Regions from separate parts of the Nonomuraea sp. NPDC047897 genome, predicted to be linked through region 3. Evidence: riboswitches for the same ligand, from Rfam matches in the RefSeq annotation. Region 3 holds a riboswitch; each other region holds the start of a gene.
The links. A riboswitch is a leader RNA that binds a small molecule or an ion and turns the genes downstream of it on or off. The one in region 3 is predicted to bind thiamine pyrophosphate.
Positions count from the first base shown of each region.

Region 1: linked by a shared signal. The riboswitch ahead of ACGF0J_RS10675 (purine-cytosine permease family protein) and the one ahead of thiO (glycine oxidase ThiO) in region 3 are both predicted to bind thiamine pyrophosphate.
Region 2: linked by a shared signal. The riboswitch ahead of thiC (phosphomethylpyrimidine synthase ThiC) and the one ahead of thiO (glycine oxidase ThiO) in region 3 are both predicted to bind thiamine pyrophosphate.

Region 1 covers NZ_JBIDCC010000004.1:154,956-162,410, forward strand. The annotation lists gene ACGF0J_RS10645 (GPP34 family phosphoprotein) at 1-243, opposite strand, end outside; gene ACGF0J_RS10650 (TenA family protein) at 267-872, shown strand; gene ACGF0J_RS10655 (Fpg/Nei family DNA glycosylase) at 997-1,875, shown strand; gene ACGF0J_RS10660 (rhodanese-like domain-containing protein) at 1,985-2,308, shown strand; gene ACGF0J_RS10665 (DUF6247 family protein) at 2,468-2,809, shown strand; gene ACGF0J_RS10670 (hypothetical protein) at 2,894-3,058, shown strand; TPP riboswitch at 3,303-3,415, shown strand; gene ACGF0J_RS10675 (purine-cytosine permease family protein) at 3,406-4,749, shown strand; gene ACGF0J_RS10680 (methylated-DNA--[protein]-cysteine S-methyltransferase) at 4,721-5,287, opposite strand; gene ACGF0J_RS10685 (PAS domain S-box protein) at 5,377-7,245, shown strand; gene ACGF0J_RS10690 (ATP-binding protein) at 7,384-7,455, shown strand, end outside.
Region 2 covers NZ_JBIDCC010000004.1:316,840-324,294, forward strand. The annotation lists gene ACGF0J_RS11485 (dihydrodipicolinate reductase) at 1-612, shown strand, start outside; gene ACGF0J_RS11490 (carboxymuconolactone decarboxylase family protein) at 609-1,121, shown strand; gene ACGF0J_RS11495 (GMC oxidoreductase) at 1,221-2,849, shown strand; gene ACGF0J_RS11500 (DinB family protein) at 3,079-3,606, opposite strand; gene thiC (phosphomethylpyrimidine synthase ThiC) at 3,781-5,490, opposite strand; TPP riboswitch at 5,482-5,597, opposite strand; gene ACGF0J_RS11510 (response regulator) at 5,672-6,307, opposite strand; gene ACGF0J_RS11515 (sensor histidine kinase) at 6,300-7,455, opposite strand, start outside.
Region 3 covers NZ_JBIDCC010000011.1:172,033-179,487, reverse strand. The annotation lists gene thiO (glycine oxidase ThiO) at 1-1,197, opposite strand, end outside; TPP riboswitch at 1,187-1,301, opposite strand; gene ACGF0J_RS24985 (NAD(P)/FAD-dependent oxidoreductase) at 1,360-2,523, shown strand; gene ACGF0J_RS24980 (Rv2175c family DNA-binding protein) at 2,554-2,928, shown strand; gene thiE (thiamine phosphate synthase) at 2,906-3,541, shown strand; gene ACGF0J_RS24970 (polyprenyl synthetase family protein) at 3,617-4,684, opposite strand; gene metF (methylenetetrahydrofolate reductase [NAD(P)H]) at 4,776-5,699, shown strand; gene ACGF0J_RS24960 (GNAT family N-acetyltransferase) at 5,904-6,476, opposite strand; gene ACGF0J_RS24955 (YbaK/EbsC family protein) at 6,487-6,987, opposite strand; gene ACGF0J_RS24950 (peptidoglycan-binding protein) at 7,081-7,455, shown strand, end outside.

The DNA of each region.
Region 1 (7,455 bases), on a different contig from region 3:
CTTGCGCTCCTTGCGCTCCCCGGCCATGCGGGCCAGGCTCGCGTCGAGCTCCCCGAAGCCGAGCGGGGTGGCGTCGCGGACGGACACCTTCTTCGCCGACAGCTCGATCCGTTCGTTGATCGCCAGCTCCGCGAGGATCGCCCCGGCCAGCGCCGGGTCGAGCTGCGTGCCGGAGATGAGCGGCTTGCCGTCGTCCTCGGAGTGGGCGAGCAGCAGGAGTTCCTCGGCGATCGTCACAGTCATGGTTTTGACATTAACGTGCCCCCATGACGCTTTCGCAGAAGTTGCACGCCGTTGGTCTTCCGCTGCTGCGGGCGCAGCTCGAACATCCCACGGTGGTGGGCATCGGGCGGGGCGACCTGCCCGAGCCGGTGTTCCGGTCGTGGCTGGAGCAGGACTACCTCTTCCTGCTCGACTACGTGCGGGTGTTCGCGCGGCTGGCCTGGCAGGCGCCGGACGGGCGGCTGGGCGACCTGGTGGACCTGGCCCACGCGACGTTCCACGACGAGCTGAACCTGCACCGGTCGATGTCGGCCCGCTTCGGGGCCGACCTGGAGGGGGCGCGCAAGGGACCGGCCTGCGCGGCGTACACGGCGTTCCTGCTGGAGTCGGCGGCGGACTACGGGGAGGGTCTGGCGGCCCTCTACCCGTGCATGTGGGGGTACTCGACGTTGGGCCGCAGGCTGGCCGAGAACCCGCCCGCCGAGCCGCGTTACCGCGCCTGGGTGGACACCTACGCCGATCCGGGCTTCGCGGCGCTGGCCGCGCGGGTCGGCGAGATGATCGACGAGGCGGCCCCGGACCCGGCGCGGGCGGAGGCGCTGTTCAGGGAGGGGATGGCGCACGAGCTGGCGTTCTGGGACGTCCCCTGACGGCGTCCACGGGCCGCCGTCCTGACGGCCGGTCCCGTCCACAGGCTGCCGTCCTGGCGGCGGGTCGTCCACAGGCTGTGGATCGCGCGGGCGGATCGTCGGGGCCGGACCGTACCCTGGTGACATGCCGGAACTTCCCGAAGTCGAGTCCCTGACCGCCTTCCTGCGGGAGCGGGCGGTGGGGCGCACGGTCCTGGCGGTCGACGTGGTCGCGATCCAGGCGCTCAAGACGTTCGACCCGCCGGCGAGCGCGCTCGGCGGGTTGACCGTCACGGGCGTGACGCGGCACGGCAAGTTCCTCGACCTCGACTGTGACGGGCTGCATGTGATCATCCACCTGGCGCGGGCCGGGTGGCTGCGCTGGCGCGACGACCTGTCGGGCGCCAAGCCGGTGCGGCCCGGCAAGGGCCCGCTCGCCGTACGGGTGCGGTTCGCGCCCGACGACGACGGGCTCGCGCCGGGGTTCGAGCTGACCGAAGCGGGCACGCAGAAGCGTCTCGCCGTCTATGTCACGAAAAACCCTGACACGGTGCCGGGCATCGCCGCCCTCGGCCCCGACCCGCTCGACGACGCCTTCACCGTCGACGCGCTCAGGCGCATCCTGGGCGGCAACCGCACCCAGATCAAGGGCCTGCTGCGCGACCAGAAGGTCATCGCGGGCATCGGCAACGCCTACTCCGACGAGGTGCTGCACGCGGCCCGGATGTCACCGTTCAAGATCGCCGCCACACTCACCGACGCGCAGATCGCCGACCTGTACGAGGCCATCGTCACGACTCTGCGCGAGGCGGTCGAGCGGGCGCACGGCCTGGCGGCCAAGGACCTCAAGGCGGAGAAGAAGTCGGGGCTCCGGGTGCACAACCGGGCCGGGCAGCCCTGCGACGTGTGCGGCGACACGATCCGGGAGGTGTCGTTCGCCGACTCCGCGCTGCAGTACTGCCCCACCTGCCAGACGGGCGGCAAGCCCCTCGCCGACCGCCGCCTGTCGCGCCTGCTGAAGTAGCGGCCCCGCACGAGACGATCGAGGCGGTGGTCGCCTGGATCGAGAAGCACCAGGGGGAGATCGCAGCCGCCGGTGCCGGCTACGACCGGGGGCGCGAGATGATGGACCCATGACGGTTCCCGAGATCGAGGCCGACAAGGTCCCCGCCGACGCCTTCCTGCTGGACGTCCGTGAGCTCCAGGAGTGGGTGGCCGGTCACGCGCCCGAGGCGGTGCACATCCCGATGTCGGAGATCCAGGGCCGGGTGGCCGAGGTGCCCGAGGACCGCCAGGTCTACGTGGTCTGCCGGGTCGGCGGCCGGTCGTTGCAGGTGGCGGCCTGGCTCAACCAGTTGGGGCGCGACGCGGTCAACGTCGGGGGCGGCATGCAGTCGTGGGCGTTCGCCCGCCGCCCGATGGTCAGCGAGACCGGACAGCCGCCCTTCGTCGCCTGATCTAGTGACATCTCCCGCTCCGACGTGCTGTAGCGCTCCCGGTGCAGGTCAAAGGCCACCCATGGGCGGTATGGGTGGACCTTTCAGTCCTCGTACAGCTACGAAGTACAGCAGTCGCCTGTACGCTGAGCTGGCAGGTCGGACGGAGGGGGAGCCCCGATGACGGCACAACCACAAGAGCTAACGCCGCAGGCAGCGCCGGACAAGAACCTGCGGGCCATTCGTGGCGCGCTGGTCACGCCACAGGATCGCGAAGGGTTTGACGAAGGGCTGCGGCTCGCGCTCGCGGAGGTTCGTGCCAGCCTCGACCTGACGAAGCTCAACGATTTCGTACACACGTGGTGGCTCATCGCGTGCGACTCGGCGAAAGACCCGGCAGGCCGCCGGCAGATGCATGAGCGCGTGGCCGATGCCCAAGCTCTTGCCACTCGTGGCGAGGCTCTGCCACGCGGCGACAAGAGCTGGCGTGAGCTGCTGTCCGAACGCGGAGTCGCGCTGTAGGCGTACACCCTCCTTCCTCCTGACCCCGTCGCCCAAGACCAGATCGACGCGCTACCGGATGAAGCGCTCGGCTACCTTGCCGAGTTGTTCACCCTTCTGGAGACGGCGCCGTGGACGGGGCGCTCATCGAACCCAAGCAATCCCGATGCCAACATGCTGACCATGCCGTTCGGTGAGCGCGGCCTCATCACGTACCTCGTCCTGGAAAGGACACGAGAGGTGTACGTCGTGCGCGTTCAGTGGCTCTGACGGAGTGCTTGGCCCAGCTTGCGCAGGGCCTCGCAGGTCGCCTCGTCGGTGGCGTCGGCACGTCCGCTCGCGTTCGCCTGCGACGACTGGTGCTGTCCTTGCGGGCGGCGGCGCCCCCGGCATCGGGCATCAACGGTCACCTTCCTGCTGACCCACGAGGCGGTGCCCCCGGGTTGGCGGTAGCCACGCAGCGGACAATTAGTGCATCATTAGGCGCGAGCTGGGGCGATCCCAGCTCGTCCCCATGAACCCCCGCGGGAGCTTGGAGCAACCAGGCTGAGAGGGCAGCTATCGCTGCTGCCGACCGCATGAACCTGTCCGGGTAATGCCGGCGTAGGGAGAGTGCGATGGCGCACGTCGCCGACGAAGTTCCGCTGACTCTCGACGGAGAACCCCCCAAGACTCTCGGGGTGCTCGACCAGGGCGCCCTGTGGGCCAACCTCGGCGTCAGCCTCCTCGGCTTCTCCGGGGCGCTGTTCCTGATCAGCCCGCTCCGCGACGCCCCGCCGCTGAGCCTGGTGGCCGCGCTGACGGCCACGCTCGTCGGCAGCCTGATCGGCACGGCCATGGTGGGCCTGGCGGCCGTGCCCGGCACGCGGACCGGGCAGCCGGCGATGGTCCTGCTGCGCGGCCTGTTCGGGGCGAAGTTGTCGTACATCCCGACCGTGCTCAACATCGTCCAGATGGTCGGCTGGGGCGCCTTCGAGCTCTGGGTGATCGCCATGGGGGCGAGCGCCATCTTCGGCTCCGCTGTGCCGTACGCGGTGTGGGTGATCGTCGCGGGAGTGATCACCACCGCGCTGAGCATCTGGCCGCTCGGCGCCGTACGGGTGCTGCGCCGCTACGTGACGATCGCCGTGGTCATCGCGATGGTCTGGTTCTCCGTGGACTTCCTGGGCACGGCCCAGCCGCAGACCGGCGGCTCGTGGGCGGCCTTCGCGCCGGCCGTCGACTACGTGATCGCGCTGTCGGTCTCCTGGGTGCCGCTCGCCGCCGACTTCGCCCGGCACTCCAGGTCGAGCGCGGCCGCCTTCACGGGTGTGGTCGGCGGCTACACGCTGGCGCAGGTCGCCTGCCTCGGCCTCGGCGTCTACGCGGTGGCCATGGCCGGGGCGGCCGCGGTGAACGCCGACTCCACGGCGGTGTTCGGCCCGTTCGTGGCGGCGCCGCTCGGGGCGCTGTTCTTCGCCGTGCTCGTGCTGCGGGAGACCGACCAGTCGTTCGCGAACGTCTACTCCACCACCGTGTCGCTGCAGAACCTCATGCCGAGGGTGGACCGCAGGGTGTTCTCCACCGCGGTGGGCCTGCTGACCATCGCCATCGCGCTGGTCGTGGACGTGACCTCCTACGGGGCCTTCCTCGGCGTCATCGGGGCGGTGTTCGTGCCGATGTTCGCGGTGCTGGCGGTCGACTACTTCGTGCTCGGCGGCGCGCTGAGGTGGAACACCGAGGAGGACGCCCCCGCCCGCTGGTCCATGCTGGCGCCCTGGGCCCTGGGCTTCGCCGCGTACTGGCTGACCACCTCGACGCCCACCGTCGAGCAGTGGGACGCCCTGTGGGCCGCGGCGCGCGACGCGATCGGTTTCACCCGGCAGCCGTGGATGAACGGCGCGCTCGGCGCGGCGCTGGTGGCGACGCTGGTGACGCTGGCGATCGGCGCGGTCAGGCGAGGGCGCGCGTCTCGACGGTGAGCAGGTGGCGCTTGGCGGCGGCGCCTCCGGCGTAGTCGCCGAGCGTGCCGTCGCCGGGCACGACGCGGTGGCAGGGCACCACCACGCACACCGGGTTGGAGTTGAGCGCGTTGCCGACCGCCCGCAGCGCGCGGGGCCGCCCGATGCGTTCGGCGATCTCGTCGAGGGTCGCCGTCGTGCCGTAGGGCACCGCCATCGTCTTCTGCAGCACCGTGCGCGCGAACGACGTGGTGAGGGCCAGGTCGACCGGCGTGGCGAAGGCGCGCAGCCGGCCGGAGAAGTAGGCGTCGAGCTCGCGGCGCACCGGGTCGAGCCGGCGGGCGTCGGGGCCGATGAACGTGCCGACGTGCCGCGACACCCGCTCGAACACGACGTGCTCGTCGTCGTAGCTGCATGCCGCGAGGCCCTTGCCGGACACCGCGAGCACCATCCTGCCCACGGCGCCGTCGTAGGTGCCGAACGCGATGTCGGGAGGGGACTCCCCGCGATAGCTGGGGGAGGTGACCCGCAGCAGAGCGTCGAGGTCGCTGCTCGCCATCCCCTCACCCTCTTCCGTCGCACGCCGTGACCGCAGCGTATCGGACGGATCGCACGACGCAGGCACCTCGCCACGGGCACTATGGAGATGTGGGTGACGAGTGGGCCGGCAGTGACGACGAGATCGCCCGTGCGGTGCTCGCCGCCTCGCCCAACGCGCTGATCGCGCTCGACCGCGACCAGAGCGTCCTGGTGTGGACGCCGGCGGCGGAGCGGCTCTTCGGCTGGAGCGCCGAGGAGATGCTGGGCCGGCGGGCGCCGATCGTGCCGGACGAGCTGACGGCCGAGCACAACGCGGTGCTCGAACGCGTGCGCACGGGTGGCCAGGTGAGGCTGCAGACCAGGCGGCTGCGCGCCGACGGCGGCGTGATCGACGTCCGGGTCGACACGAGCGCGCTGGTCATCGGCAGCTCGGTGGTGGGCTACGTCTGCGAGCACCACCCCGTCGAGGCCGGTGAGGAGGCCGGCGTGCCGGTGGCGCGCCGGGCGCAGCTCGTGCGCCGGCTGACGGACGTGGTCGCCGACATCAACGCCGAGCTGGAGCTGTCGGCCGTGCTCGACCGGATCGCGGCCAGCCTGACCGAGCTGACGGGCGCCGACGGGGGCGGCTTCGTGCTCATCGAGGGCGAGCGGCTGCGCCTGGTGAGCACCCACCGGCTGCCCGAGACGCTCAAGGGCGCGACGGCCGACCTGCGCACCAGTCTCGTCGGCAAGCTGCTGCGGACCGGCAGGACCGTTCTGCTGGAGTCGGACGGCCTCGGCGACCTGGTCTGGGCGGAGCTGTCCGGCCTGCACACCATCGCGCTGGGGCTCGCGGCCGTGGGCGGGCGTCCGTACGGCGCGCTCTACGCGCTGTTCGCCGACGACCGGCCCGGCCACCTGGAGCTCGAACTGCTGGAGCTGCTCGCCGGGCACGCCGGCATCGCCGTCGGCAACGCGATGGCCTACCAGGAGGCCGTCCGCCAGCGGGCCCACGAGCGGGCGTTGTTCGACGCGAGTGCCGACGGCATCGCCGTGCTGGACCGCGAGGGGCGGGTGATCCGGTGGAATCCCGCCGCGACGGAGCTGACCGCGCTGCCCGCCGAGGCGGTGCTGGACCTGCCGCCGCCGTTCGCGCTGCCGGGGCCGGGCGAGAAGCTGACCTTCCGGCTGCCGAACGGGCGCTGGCTGGACGTCGTGGGCGCCCAGATCGAGGAGACCGGCGAGGTGGTGGTCGACTTCCGCGACGTGACCCAGGCCAAGGAGCTGGAGGAGGCCAAGGATCTCTTTCTCGCCACCACCAGCCACGAGCTGCGCACCCCGATCACGATCGTGCGCGGCTTCGCCAGCACGCTGGACGCGCGCTGGGACAAGCTGACCGACCCCGAGCGCCGCTCCGCGGTGCACACGATCGCCGAGCGGGCCCGGTCGCTGGGGCGGCTCATGGACCACCTGCTGCTCGGCTCCCGCGCCGGCGCGGACGAGCTGAAGGTCCGGGTCGAGGCGTTCGACCTGGCCGAACGCATCCACGCGGCGACGCTGGGCCTGCCCGCGCTGTCCGACCGGCACCGTGTCGAGGTGGCTCTCCCGGAGGGCCTGCCGCCGGTCCTGGGCGACGCGCTGGCCACCGAGATCGTGCTCGGCCAGCTGCTGGAGAACGCGTTCAAGTACAGCCCGATGGGCGGCCTGATCAGGGTCGAGGCGTGGCCGGAGGAGGACACGGTGGTGGTCGTCGTGGATGACGAGGGCGTCGGCATCGCCCCGCCCGACCGGGATCGGGTCTTCGAACGGTTCGTCCAGGCCGACAGCGGCGACCGCAGGAGGTTCGGGGGGGTCGGGCTGGGCCTGTACATCGTGCGCAGCCTGGCCAGGGCGCAGGGCGGTGACGTGAGCGCCCACCCGCGCGACGGCGGCGGCACCCGGATGCGGCTCGTCATGGGCACCGCGTCCACTACTGGAAACGACACACCGATGCGGTAACGAGGTGGTCACGGATGTGCTGACCTACAGTCCAATGTGTACAAGCTGTGATCGAGATGCGGTTTCTGGGACTGGGTAACGGGGCATTTCGGTCGTACCGGGGAGTGTCCCCCGCGGGGGGCACTGGTAGACGGGGAGGTGGGTGTGTCAAGCGTGGTGCTGCTGCCGTACGCGCCGTCCAGCGTCGCCGTTGCCCGCCAGCGTCTGAGC
Region 2 (7,455 bases), on a different contig from region 3:
ATCGACGCGGTCCGCTGCCAGGAGATCTTCGACTACACCACCTACGACCAGGAGGACTCGGTCCGCTACCTGGTCGGCATGGGGCAACCGATGGACTACGAGCCGCCGATGCTGGCGCCCACGGTCCCGGCCATGGTGTGGGGCGGACAGGTACGGCTGATCGCCAGGGCCCTCGGCGTCGAACTGGACGAGATCCGCGAGAGCGTGGACCGGCGCCCGCTGGAGCGCGGTGTGAGCACCGCGGCGATGGGCGAGTTCGCGGCGGGCACCCAGGGGGCGGTGCGGTTCGAGGTGCAGGGCGTCGTGGGCGGTGAGCCGCTCATCGTGATCGAACACGTCACCCGGATCCACCCCTCGTGCGCGCCGGACTGGCCGGCACCGCCCAGCGGGGACGGGGCGCACCGGGTGATCGTCGAGGGCCGGCCCCGGATCGAGGTGACGGTCGAGGCGACGGACGAGGACGGCAACCGCTCCGCCGGCGGGAACGCCACCGCCGCCGGCCGACTGGTGAACGCCATCGACTGGCTGGTGGCGGCCGAACCGGGCCTGTACGACGCGCTCGACGTCCCGCTCCGCCCCGCGACCGGCCGGCTTGGAAGGAGGCGACGGTGAGGATCGACATCCCAGGCGGCAAGGACCCCATCGCGTACGTGTGGGGGGAGATGGTCCCCGGCATCGGGGCCGCCGCCGCGAACTTCTCGCTGGCGGTGTACGCCCACACGACCCTCGGGCTGCGCGAGTTCGAGGCGGCGCGGCTGCGGATCGCGCAGATCAACGGGTGCGCGTTCTGCCTCGACTGGCGTACCGAACGGGACGGGACGAAGGTGGAGGAGGGCTTCGCCGACGCGGTGCGCGCGTGGCGCACCACCGCCGCCTTCGACGAGCGCACCCGGCTGGCCGCCGAGTACGCCGAGCGGTACGCGCTCGACCACCACGGGCTGGACGAGGAGTTCTGGGCCCGGATGACCGCGCACTACAGCCAGGTGGAGATCGTCGAGCTGAGCATGTCGATCGGCTCCTGGCTGGCGTTCGGCCGGCTCAACCACGTGCTGGGCCTCGACACGGTGTGCGTGCTGCCCAGCGGCGCCACGCCGGCCGGCGGGGGAGGGGGCTCGCCATGACCTAGCGACGGCCTCGGCAGGCGATCGGACGGGACACCATCTTCACCCAGGGCGCGAGCGAACGTCAGACAGTTCTCTTCCTCACGTGAGGAATGCCGCATGAGTGACAATTTCGCTGTCCGTGCCGGGTCCCATGGAGTCTCGCGCCGTGGGTTCATCGCCGGAACCGGCTCCCTCCTCGGAGCCGCGGCCCTCGCCGGCCGCGCCCCCGCGGCCCAGGCCCGTACCGCGTCGATCGCGTCAGGGGCGCACGTGCCGGCCCTGGTGATCGGCACCGGGTACGGGGGGTCCGTCGCCGCCCTGCGCCTCGCCCAGGCGGGCGTCAACGTGCACATGATCGAGATGGGCAGGGCCTGGGACACTCCCGGCTCCGACGGCAAGATCTTCTGCAACACCCGCGAACCCGACTACCGGTCGTACTGGCTGCGCACCAGGACCAAGGCGCCGCTCAACTACTTCCTCGGCTTCCCGATCGACCGTGACATCCCCCGCTACACCGGCATCCTGGACGCCGAGGAGTTCGGTGGCATCACGGTCTACCAGGGGCGCGGCGTCGGCGGCGGCTCGCTCGTCAACGGCGGCATGGCGGTGACCCCGAAGCGTGAGAACTTCGCCGCGATCCTGCCGACGGTGAACGCCGCGGAGATGTACGACGTCTACTACCCGCGCGCCAACGTCGGCCTCGGCGTCGGCCTCATCGACCCGGCCTGGTTCGACACGACCGCCTGCTACCAGTACGGCCGCGTCGGCCGCAAGCACGCCCAGCGGTCGGGCTTCCCGTTCGTCTTCGTGCCGGACGTGTACGACTGGGACTACATGAAGCAGGAGGCGGCCGGGACCGTCCCAAGGTCGGCGCTGGCCGGCGAGATCCTCTACGGCAACAACCACGGCAAGAAGTCGCTGCAGCAGACGTACCTGGCCCGCGCCCGGGCCACCGGCCGGGTCGCCGTCTCGCCGCTGCACCGGGTCACCTCGGTCGCCCCGGCCGGCGGCGGGTACGCGGTGACCGTCGAGCAGCTCGACGACACCGGCGGCGTCACGGCGACCAAGACCGTGACCGCCGACCGGGTGTTCTTCGCGGCGGGCAGCGTCGGCACCAGCAAGCTGCTGGTCAGGCTGAAGGCCACCGGCGTGCTGCCGAACCTGAACAGCGAGGTCGGCAAGGGCTGGGGCGACAACGGCAACGTCATGTGCGGCCGCGCCAACCACCTGTGGGACCCGACCGGCAGCCTCCAGTCGGCCATCCCGTGCTGCGGCATCGACAACTGGGCGGCCGGTGGCGCGTTCGCCGAGGTCGCGCCGCTGCCCACGGGGATCGAGACGTTCGCCTCGTTCTACCTGTCGATCACGAAGAATCCGCACCGCGCCCAGTTCACCTGGAACGCGGCGGCCGGCCGGGTGGAGCTCACCTGGCAGGCCGCCTGGAAGCAGCCGTCCATCGACATGGCCAGGACCATCTTCGACAAGATCAACGCCAAGGAGGGGACGATCTACCGGACCGACCTCTTCGGCGTGTACAAGGTCTGGGGCGACCACCTCACCTATCACCCGCTCGGCGGCGCGGTCCTCGGCAGGGCCACCGACAACCACGGCCGTCTCGCCGGCTACCCGGGCCTGTACGTCATCGACGGCGCGCTGATCCCGGGCAACACCACCGTGAACCCGTTCGTCACCATCACCGCGCTCGCCGAGCGGAACATCGAGCAGATCATCGCGACGGACCTGTGACACTCGCCCTTGACGCCCGGTGTGCGGCCGTCGCAGGCGCCCGGACCTGCCGGAAAATGATCAGCTTTGGCGGAACAGCGTGTGGGCAACCCTTCGAGGCGGCCGACGGGTCGGCCCCCGTGCCTACGTCAGGTGACGGCGTAGGCACGGGGGATCGTCTGAGAGCCTGCTGACAAAGGATTTGGTCGCTGAGGACGGGACAGGGATACGGGTGATGCCGGGAGGGCCGTTACGCTCCCGTGGCCCCATCAATGCGCTCCCGGATCAGGTCGGCGTGCCCGGTGTGCTGCGCGTACTCCTCCAGGAGGTGGATGTAGATCCAGCGGAGGCTGACCTTGCCGGTCGGCGCCCCAGGGTCGTCGGCCAGCTCGTCGAGGTCGATATCCGCAACCGCGGCGTCGCAGGCAGCCGTCTCCGCGAGGAAGGCGGCGTAGTCCGCTTCGGCGTCGGCGTCGGCCACCAGGTCGAAGTCGCCGTCTTCGTACTCCTCCGTGATGTGCAGCTCGGGCAAGTCTTCGTGCAGGAACTTCTCCCGGAACCACCAGCGCTCGACTTCAGTCATGTGTCGCAGAAGGCCGAGCAGCGTCAGGTTGGACGGCTCCACGGAGGCGGTTTTCAGTTGCTCGGCGGTGAGGCCGGCGCATTTGCGCAGCAGGAACACCCGGCGGAGCTTCAACCAGTTATCCAGCATCTCGCGTTCGCCGCAGGCCATGTCCGTCCGAGGTCCCCGCTCTACGTCGGGTGCTGTCCACGTCATGTCACCATCATGACGACCTGCGCAACCGTATTTGCGGGGTACGCGCGTATCGGGCCCGCCGCCGCCGGGCGTAATGAACCGGTCCGGCCGCTGCTGTGCCGGCCGGACCGGTTCGCGAATGCCGAGCGAGCGAGGCGAAATGATCTGGCGAAACGCCTGGGGTGGGCGTCCCTCTCAGGCGTCGGTGAGGGGGAGGTAGACCGTGCCGCCCTGGTCGCGGAACCGTGCCGACATGTCGGCCATGCCGGCCGTGAGCGCCTCGGAGTCGGACAGGCCGTGCTCGTCGGCGTAGCGGCGGACGTCGTGGCTGATCTTCATGGAGCAGAACTTGGGCCCGCACATGGAGCAGAAGTGGGCGGTCTTCGCCGGGGCCGCGGGCAGCGTCTCGTCGTGGAAGGAGCGGGCGGTGTCGGGGTCGAGCGACAGGTCGAACTGGTCCTCCCAGCGGAACTCGAACCGGGCGTCGGACAGCGCGTCGTCCCACCGCTGGGCGAGCGGGTGGCCCTTGGCCAGGTCGGCGGCGTGCGCCGCGATCTTGTACGTGATGACGCCGGTCTTGACGTCGTCCCGGTCGGGCAGGCCCAGGTGCTCCTTCGGGGTGACGTAGCAGAGCATGGCCGTGCCGAACCAGCCGATCATGGCGGCGCCGATGCCGGAGGTGATGTGGTCGTATCCGGGGGCGATGTCGGTCACCAGCGGGCCGAGCGTGTAGAAGGGGGCGTCGTCGCACAGCTCGCGCTGCAGGTCGACGTTCTCCTTGATCTTGTGCATGGGCACGTGGCCGGGTCCCTCGACCATCGTCTGGACGCCGTGCTCGCGGGCGATCGCGGTCAGCTCGCCCAGCGTGCGCAGCTCGGCGAACTGCGCCTCGTCGTTGGCGTCGGCGATGGAGCCGGGCCGCAGGCCGTCGCCCAGTGAGAACGCCACGTCGTACGCGGCGAAGATCTCGCACATGTCGGCGAAGTGCTCGTACAGGAAGCTCTCGCGGTGGTGCGCCAGGCACCAGGCGGCCATGATCGAGCCGCCCCGGGACACGATGCCCGTCTTGCGGCGGGCGGTCAGCGGCACGTACGCCAGCCGCACCCCGGCGTGCACGGTCATGTAGTCGACGCCCTGCTCGCACTGCTCGATCAGCGTGTCGCGGTAGACCTCCCACGACAGGTCGGCGGCCACCCCGCCGACCTTCTCCAGCGCCTGGTAGAGCGGCACGGTGCCGACGGGCACGGGCGAGTTGCGGATGATCCATTCGCGGGTGGTGTGGATGTCGCGACCGGTGGACAGGTCCATGATCGTGTCGGCGCCCCACCGGGTGGCCCAGGTCATCTTCTCGACCTCCTCCTCGATCGAGGAGGTGACGGCCGAGTTGCCGATGTTGGCGTTGATCTTCACGAGGAAGTCGCGACCGATGATCATCGGCTCGCTCTCCGGGTGGTTGACGTTCGCGGGGATGATCGCCCGGCCGGCGGCCACCGCGTCCCGGACGAACTCCGGTGTCACGCCCTCCCGGATCGCGACGAACTCCATCTCGCGGGTGATCTCCCCCCGCCGGGCGTAGGCGAGCTGCGTCACGGGCGCCCCCGTGGCCCGCAACGGCCGCCGCGCCGCGCCGCGCCAGGCGTGTCCGGCCCGGCCGGCCCCGCTCGGGCGGCCGTCGTCGATCGGCCGCACCGGCCGGCCCGCGTAGTCGGCCACGTCCCCCCGGGCGAGGATCCACTCCTCGCGCCGGGCCGGCAGCCCCTCGGTCACGTCGGTGGCGGCCGCCGGGTCGGTGTACGGCCCGGACGTGTCGTACAAGCTGATCCGCTCCCCGTTGGACAGCAGCACCTCCCGCACGGGCACCCGCAGCTCGCCGAGGTGGACCTTGGAAAAACGCGCGCCACTCACGCGGCAACTCCCTTCGCCGGCATTACCCGGAGCAGGTTCTGGCGGTCGGCGGCTGATGGGTAGCCGTCCTCTCAGCCCGGTCACACCGGGCTCCCGCGTTGGACCGGATCAACGTAACCCGGCGCCCGCAGGGGCGCAAGGCGGAGCCGCCGACGTGCCCGGGCCCGTCCTCGACGGGCGGTCACCCCCCGGTGAGCAGGCCGCGCTGGTAGGCCACGGCGACCGCGGCGGCCCGGTCGTTGACGCCGAGCTTGGCGTAGACGTGCAGCAGGTGCGTCTTGACCGTCGCCTCGCTGATGAACAGCCGGGCCGCGGCCTCGCGGTTGGTGGTGCCCTGGGCCACCAGGCGCAGGATCTCCAGCTCCCGGCCGCTCAGCGGGTCGGCGGGTGCGCGCACCTGACCCATGAGGCGGGTGGCGACGGACGGGGACAGGACGGCCTCGCCGCGCGCCGCCGCCTCGACGCCGCGCGTGAGGTCCTCGCGTGCGGCGTCCTTCAGCAGGTAGCCGGTGGCTCCGGCCTCGATCGCGGGCAGCACGTCGCTGTCGGTGTCGTACGTGGTGAGGACCAGCACCCGGGCCCGGACACCGAGCCGCGCCAGCTCCCTGATGGCTGTCACTCCGTCCATGCGGGGCATCCGCAGGTCCATGAGCACGACGTCGGGGTCGAGGGCGCGGGCGAGGTCGACGGCCTGCGCGCCGTCGCCCGCCTCTCCGGCCACCTCGAAGCGCGGGTCGCCGGTGAACATGCCGCGGATGCCGTCGCGGACGATGGGATGGTCGTCGGCGATCAGCAGCCGGATGGGGGTGTCAGGCAAGGAAGCTCTCCTCCGCGTGTTCCCTGGGCACCGCGGGGACGGCCGCGGAGATCGCGGTGCCGGAGCCGGGCTCGCTCTCGATCTCCAGGGTGCCCGCCAGGCGGCTGACCCGCTGGCGCATCGAGGTCAGACCGTACCCGCCGCCGTCGCGGACCCGCTCCGCGTCGAACCCGGCGCCGTCGTCGCGCACGTCCAGACTGACGAGGTCCTCCATGTACGACAGGGTGACGGCGACCCGGCCGGCCCGGGCGTGCTTGGCCACGTTGGCCAGCGCCTCCTGAGCGGTGCGCAGCAGCGTCCCCTCCACCTCCGGGTGCAGCGGACGGACCGGGCCCGTCGCGGTGACGTCGGCGCGTACGCCGTGCAGCTCCGACCACTCGGCGGCGACCCGCGCCAGCGCGTCCGGCAGGGGGGCGGACTGCAGCGGCCCCGGCTCCATGGCGTGCACCGACCGGCGCGCCTCGGCCAGGCTGTCGCGGGCCAGGCGGGTGGCCGTGTCGAGGTGCCGCCGCCAGACGGCCGGCTCCTCGCCGGCCTCGTGGGCGTGGGTGGCGGCCTGGAGCTGGGCGATGATGCCCGCCAGCCCCTGGGCGAGGGTGTCGTGGATCTCGCGGGCCATGCGCCGGCGCTCGTCGAACACCCCGGCCTCGCGGGCCTGCACGAGGAGCTGGGTGTGCAGGCCCGCGTTCTCCCGCAGCGTCTCCTCCAGCCGCGCCACCATGAGCTTGCGCTCGGCGCTCCGCTCGGTGGTGACGTCGCCGACGAAGCTGAACAGGCAGACGAGCGAGACGACCACGGCGACGAAGAACAGGTAGGTCAGGATGCCCGTGAGGGTGGGCTCGGGCAGCCGGCCGGTGTAGCCCGGGATGCACACGGCGGCGGTCGCGGTCACCCCGGCGAGCCGCCACCTGCCCGGCAGGTACCACCAGGAGTGCAGGTAGCCGGTGAAGGCGAAGAAGGAGGCGAACCAGATCCCCCGCGTGTTGAGCACCGCGATCAGGACCACCAGCCCGGCGACGTAGACGTGCCGCCGGGCGCCGGGCGTCCTGCCCATCACCCCGATCCAGGCGGCGGTGAGGGCCGCCAGGCCGAGCGTGGTCAGGCGGTACGGCCACGCGGTGTCACCGGTCAGCCAGGACAGCGCCGTG
Region 3 (7,455 bases):
GGACCCGGGCCCGGGGCGCGGCCCAGCGCCGGATGCCGTGCCGGATGTCGCGCCGGATGTCGTGCCGGTTGTCGCGCCGGGTCCGGTGCCGGGTCCGGTACGCGGGCGGGACGGGGAGCACAGGGCGGCCAGCTCGGGCTCCTCGCCCAGCAGGACGGCCGCCGTGAGCGGGGCCAGCAGCACGCCGCCCCGGTGGTGCCCGGTGGCGAGCGTCAGCCCGGGGGTGCCGCTCGGGCCGATGTAGGGCACGTTGTCCGGCGTGCCTGGGCGCAGCCCGGCCACCACGTCGGCGACCTCCAGCTCGGTCACCCCGGGCACCAGCTCGCGGGCGTCGCGCAGCAGCTCGTACAGGCCGCCGGCCGTCACTCGCGTGTCGAACCCGAGCTCCTCCTGCGTGGCCCCCACCACCAGCTCGCCGTCGCCGCGGGGCACCAGGTAGACGTGCGCGCCGTGCACCGTGCCGCGCACGCACCGGCGCAGCAGCGGCTCGGGGGAGCGCAGCCGCATGATCTGCCCCTTGACCGGCCGGACCTCGACGTCGGCCAGCTCGGCGCTCCACGCCCCGGCCGCCAGCACGACGCCGTCGCCCCGCAGCTCGCCGGGCGCCCGGTCCAGCGACACCCCGCGGACCGCGCCGCCCTCGCGCAGCAGCCCGCTCACCCGGGCGCGCACCAGCGGGACGCCGCGCCGGTCCAGGGCGGCGAGCAGCGCCGCCGTGACCCGGCGCGGATCCACCCACGCGTCACCGGGGGCGAGCAGCCCGCCCCGCACGGACGGCGCGAGCATCGGCTCCAGCCGCCGGCACTCGCGGCCCGTCAGCCGCTCGACCGGGAGCCCCAGTTTCTCCATGAAGTCGGCCAGCTCGCCCAGCGCCGCCAGGTCGTCGGCCCCGAAGGCCACGTCGAGGGTGCCGTCGGCCCGCAGGTCCACACCGCCTCGGGCGGTGGAGGCGTCGAGTCCGGCGTCGGCGGCCAGCTCGGCGGCGAACGACGGCCACCTGCGCAGCGAGGCGACGCCCAGCCGCAGCAGCGGCTCCTCGGTGTAGGTGACCTCGCTGACCGGCGCCAGCATGCCCGCCGCCGCGTGCGACGCGCCCGTGCCGGGCGCCGGATCCACCACGGTCACCGCGCGTCCCGCCCGGGACAGCCGCCAGGCGATCGTCAGCCCGACGATCCCGCCGCCCACGACCAGGTCCATGCGCGCTCCCTTCGCCGGCATGATCCGGATCAGGTGGTTTGCGGTCGAAGGCCCGCGCAGCCTTCCTCTCAGCCCGGTGCGGCCGGACTCCCGCGCGTCGTACGGCTCCAGCCTATGCCCTCGCCATGACGTGCCCGGCACCGGCCCGTTATGGTCATGTCCGTGAACCATGTCGTGGTGGTCGGAGCGGGCCTGGCGGGCGTGCGGAGCATCGAGGCGTTGCGGGCGAGGGGGTTCGACGGCGCGATCACGCTCGTGGGGGCCGAACGCCACCGCCCCTACGACCGCCCGCCGCTGTCCAAGGCGGTCCTGCTGGGCGCCAGTGACTCCAGCTACGTCGACTTCGACCCGGTCGCGCTGCGGGTGGACTTCCGGCCGGGCGTCGGCGCCACGTCGCTGCGGGCCGGCGTCGTGGAGACCACCGAAGGCGAGCTGGCCTACGACGGTCTCGTCATCGCCACCGGGGCCGAGCCCGTCACGGTGCCCGGCGACGGGCCGCAGCACGTGCTGCGCACCCTCGACGACGCGCTGGAGCTGCGCGCCAGGCTCGTCCCCGGCGCCCGGGTGGTCGTCGTCGGGGCCGGCTGGATCGGCGCCGAGGTGGCCACCGCGGCCCGCCGGTCCGGCTGCGAGGTGACCGTGGTGGAGGTCGGGCCCGCGCCGCTCGCGCACGCCGTCGGCGCCGAGCTCGGCGCCCGCACCCTGAGCTGGTACGACGGCGTCGACCTGCGGCTGGAGACGATGGTGGGGTCCGTCGAGGAGGGCGGCGTCGAGCTGGTCGGCGGGGAGTTCGTGCCGGCGCACGTGGTGGTCACCGGCATCGGCGTCCGCCCGGCCGTCGAGTGGCTGGCCGGCGCCGACATCGACCTGCACAACGGCGTCGTCACCGACGAGCACCTGCGCACCTCCCTGCCGGGCGTGGTGGCGGTCGGCGACTGCGCCGCCTGGTGGTCGCGCCGCTACGGGACGCGGCTGCGGGTCGAGCACTGGGACACCGCCCTGGGCGCCCCGGAGGTGGCCGCCGCCTCCCTGCTCGGCGAGGACGCCGTCTACGACCCGGTGCCGTACTTCTGGTCCGAGCAGTTCGGCCACATGCTCCAGTACGCCGGCCACCGCGAGGCGGGGGAGCGGCTGCTGTACCGGGGCGAGCCCGAGGGCAAGTGGGCGGCCGTCTGGCTCACCGGCGACGACCGGCTCGCCGCCGTGCTGGCCGTCGACCGGCCGCGGGACCTGGTCCAGGGCCGCCGGCTCATCGAGGCCGGGCGGCGACTCGACGCGAACCGCCTGGTAGATCCCGATATTTCGCTACGAGATTGTGTTGTTTGAGCCAGCACGGCATGTGGTAGTTGTGGTTCCGTGACGCTTTCTGTTGCGCAGATCGACCGGGAGACCGACCAGCTCGTCGACGAGTGGCTCACTCTTCCCGAAGTGGCCGACCGCCTGGGGTTGTCCCTGGGCCGGGCCAAGCAACTCCTCAAGGACCACAAGCTGCTCGGCGTCCGCCGCGGCAGCGGTGGGCCGCAGGTGCCTGCGGTGTTCATCGACGGAAGGGACGTGATGAAGGGCCTGCCGGGCACCCTGACCGTGCTGCAGGACGCCGGCTACGACGACGTCGAGGCGCTGCGCTGGCTCTTCACCCCCGACGACTCGCTGCCGGGCTCGCCCGTCCAGGCGATCAAGGCCGGTCGTCACACCGAGGTCAAGCGGCGTGCCCAGGCCCTTGCTTTCTGACGCCCGGCTCTACCTCTGCACCGACGGCCGCCGCGCACGCGGTGACCTGGCCGAGTTCCTCGACGCCGTGCTCGCGGCCGGCGTGGACATCGTCCAGCTCCGGGAGAAGGGGCTGGAGGCGCGCGAGGAGCTCGCGCTGCTGGAGGTGTTCCGCGACGCGTGCGACCGGCACGGCCGGCTGCTGGCCGTCAACGACCGTGCCGACGTGGCCTTCGCCGCCCGGCCCGACGTGCTCCACCTGGGGCAGGACGACCTGCCCGTGAGGGTCGCGCGAGAGATACTCGGCGACGACGTCCTCATCGGCAGGTCCACCCACTCCACCGCCGAGGCGTCCGCCGCCGCGGTGGAGGAGGGCGTCGACTACTTCTGCTGCGGCCCCGTCTGGCCCACGCCCACCAAACCCGGCCGGTCCGCGCCCGGGCCCGCGCTGCTGCGGCACGCGGCCTCGCTCGGCACCGACCGGCCGTGGTTCGGCATCGGCGGCATCGACCTGGCCAACCTGGACGAGGTCATGTCCTACGGGGTCAGCCGGGTCGTGGTGGTCCGGGCCATCACCGACGCCGACGACCCGGGCGCGGCGGCGGCCGAGTTCGCCAAACGCCTGGCTCGCTGAACGGCCTGCCCTGCTGAACGGCCTGCCCCGCTGAACGGCCTGGCTCGCTGGACGCCTGGCTCGCTCGATGCGGCGTCAGGTCTTGCGCGAGGTGGCCGCCACGGCCAGCTCGGCCAGCGCGGCGCGGGCCTCCGGCGTGATCGGGGCCTTGTCGAGGCAGGCCAGCGCCTCGCCGAGGTAGCTCGTGATCAGGTCCTCGCACGCGCCCAGCGCGCCCGTGTCCTCGATGATCCCGCGCAGCGTGGCCACGCCCCCGTCGTCGAGGCCGGGGTCGCCCAGCAGGCGGCGCACGGTCGCGGCCTGCTCCGGTGCGGCGGCGGCCAGGGTGCGGGCCACGAGCATCGTCCGCTTGCCCTCGCGCAGGTCGTCACCCGCCGGCTTGCCGGTGCGCGCCGGATCGCCGAACACGCCCAGGATGTCGTCGCGAAGCTGGAAGGCGATGCCCACCCGGGTGCCGAACGTCGTGCACAGCTCGTCCATCCACGGCAGCCGCTCGCCGGCGGCGAGCACCAGGCCGAGCCGCAGCGGCTGCTCGACGGAGTACTTGCCGCTCTTGTACAGGGCGACGCGCAGCGCCGACTCGAACGTGTTCTCCCCGTGGGCCTGCTCCAGCAGGTCGAGGTACTGGCCGCACATCAGCTCGGTGCGCATGTGGTCGTGCACCGGCTGGGCGGCGGCCAGCGAGGCGGGCGGCAGGCCGCTGGTGCGCCACATCTCGCCCGACCAGATCAGCAGCAGGTTGCCCAGCAGGATCGCCGCGCCCACGCCGAACTGCTCCGGCGACCCCTGCCACCCGGACTCGGTGTGGATCGTCTCGAAGCGCCGGTGCGCGGCGGGCATGCCCCGGCGCAGGTCGCTCCTGTCCATCACGTCGTCGTGCACCAGGGCGCTGGCCTGCAACAGCTCCAGCGACGCCGCCGCCGTGAAGATCTCCGGCAGGTCGGCGCCGCCGGCGCCGCGCCAGCCCCAGTAGCAGAACGCCGGCCGCAGCCGCTTGCCGCCCGCCAGCAGCTCGGTGGCGGCGACGCGCAGCGGCTCCAGCTCCTCGGACCCCGTGGCGGGTAGCTGCCGGCCGACGAACGCCCGCAGGGAACGATCAACCTGTTCGCGCAGGGTGTCCAAGCCCGCGGCCTCAGTGCTCATGTGCATGAGACTAGTGGTCGCACGCCGGGGGCAGGATCTCCAGGTTCCCCTCGGCCCGCTGGTGCGGGGCGCGTCGGGGTACCCTGATCTCATGGCCCTTGGTCGACCCTCCGTCCTCCCCGATCGCGTCCCCACCGTCCGTGAGCTTCTCGCCGCCGGTGGCCGCTCGTTCTCGTTCGAGTTCTTCCCCCCGAAGACCGACGAGGGGGAGCGTCAGCTGTGGCGGGCGATCAGGGAGCTGGAGGCCCTGCGTCCGACGTTCGTCTCGGTGACCTACGGCGCCGGCGGCTCCACCCGTGACCGCACGGTCGACATCGTCGAACGGCTGGCCCACGACACCACGCTGACGCCGGTGGCGCACTTCACGGCCGTCAACCACTCCGTGCGCGAGCTGCGTCACCTGGTGGGCCGCTTCGCCGACGCGGGGGTGCGCAACATCCTGGCCGTGCGCGGTGACCCGCCGGGCGACCCGACCGGCGACTGGGTCAGGCACCCCGAGGGGGTCAGCTACGCCGAGGAGCTGGTGCGGCTGATCCGGCAGGCGGGCGACTTCTGCGTGGGCGTGGCCGCGTTCCCCTACAAGCATCCGCGCTCGCCGTCCGTCGAGTCCGACACCGAATACTTCGTGCGCAAGTGCCGGGCAGGGGCCGACTACGCGATCACGCAGATGTTCTTCCAGGCGGACGACTACCTCCGGCTGCGCGACCGGGTGGCGGCCATGGGCTGCGACACGCCGATCATCCCGTGTGTCATGCCGGTCACGCAGATGAGCACGATCGCCCGGTCGGAGCAGCTGTCGGGGGCGCCGTTCCCGCCCGGCCTGGCGGCCCGCTTCGAGGCCGTGGCCGACGACCCCGCGGCGGTGCGCGCCCTGGGCATCGACCACGGGGCCGAGCTGTGCCAGCGGCTGCTCGACGAGGGGGCGCCGGGCATCCACTTCATCACCTTCAACCGGTCGAGCGCCTCGCGTGAGGTCTTCCAGCGCCTGTCGCACGCCGAGGCCGTCACCGCCTGACCCCGCTGCCTGACCCCGCTGCCTGACCCCGCCGCGCGGAGGAGAGGCCGCCGGGGTCCCGCCACCCGCCCGCAGGGGGACCCGGCGGGTGGCGGGCTGGGGTGGGCAGACGCGGGGTAAAGCGTCCGTTACCTTACGTGTTCAGGTGTGCCCGTCCGTCATGAGGGCCAAACCAGCAGGTCAAGGCTTTACCATGGCCGTCCGTCAGCAGCTCAGCGGCAGCGGCCGGCCGACGATCGCGTACTCTTCGTAGCCGCCGGGGAAGACGTAGCGGCTCAGCAGGTCCGTGAAGCCCATGGCGGCGTAGAGGTGGCGGGCGGCGGTGGGCCGGTCGTGCGTGGACAGCACGGCCGAGCGCTCAGGCCGGCCCGCGCAGAGCGTCGTGATCATCGCCCGGCCGATGCCCTTGCCCTGGTGGTCGGGGTGCACGTGGATCTCGGCCAGCTCGAAGGCGTCGCCCAGCCAGGCGTCGGCCACCTCGCGCCCGGCCAGGTCCTCCAGCGCCCGGGACACCACGTCGTGCCACCACTGTCCGGGCGCGCCGTGGAAGCCGTAGGCGAAGCCCACGACGCGCGGCACCGGCCGCACTCCGCCCGAAATATCCCGCAGCTCGGCGAAATAGCATTGAAAACGGGGATATGTGGCGTGATTGCGCATGATGGTGGTGCGACCGGTGATCTGTTCGGGCGGTGGGCGCATGGCGGCGGTGTAGATGGCCATCACCGTGTCCAGCCGCGCGCCGAACTCGGCGGGCCCGCCGCCGCGGAACTCGACCACCGGGCGCACGCTACTCGACGTCCACGGGGGTGCCCGCGGTGATGCGGACCAGCTCGTCGAAGGTGGTCGGGAACACCGTGTGCGGATGCCCGCCCGCCGCCCAGACGACCTCGTGCTTGGCCAGCCAGTTGTCGACCAGCGTCCGGACCGGCGCCGGGTGGCCGACCGGGGCGACGCCGCCGATCGGCTGGCCCGTCGCCTGCCGGACGAACTCGGGGGTGGCCCGCCGTACCGTGCCGACGCCCGCCGTACGGGCGATCAGATCGACGTCGACACGGTGCGCCCCGCTCGTCAGCACGAGCAGCGCGGAGCCGTCGGCGTCGAAGACGAGGCTGTTGGCGATCGCCCCCACCTCGCAGCCGAGCTGGGCCGCGGCGGTGGCGGCGGTGGGGGCCTTCTCGGGCAGGACGACGATGTCGCCGCCGGCCCCCAGCTCGCGCAGCGCGGACTGGACGATGACGGCGTTCGAGGGCAGCGGCACCCCGCCGCCCCGGCTGAACTTCTCGGACATGCGGACACTCTAAAGCGATTGAGCGCGGCTTTACCGCGCATGGTGTTGGTATAGGGTCCTTTGACTTGATCGTTGAGGTGAGAGGTGATTCGGGTGGGCGCACCACGTCTGGCCGCACTGGCGACAGCGGGCGCCGTCGTGCTCGCCGGGGCGGGGGTCGGGACGGGCCTCACAGCCGCAGCCGCAGCCGGGGCCGCCCAGGCGGCGCCGGCCGCCGCACGGTCCGACGCCGCACGGTCCGCGACGGCCGCGGGCGTCACCCGGGGTGCCGAGGCGCGGCAGGGCGGCACGGCGGCCTGGTCCGCGCCGCTGGGCGCACCGAAGCGGCTCAAGCTCGGCGCCAAGGGCGAGGCCGTCGAAGCGCTCCAGCGACGCCTGGCCGAGCTGGGCTACCGGCCGGGCAAGGCCGACGGCCGGTACGGCGGGACGACCCTCATGGCCGTCTGGGCGTTCCAGAAGGTGAACGGC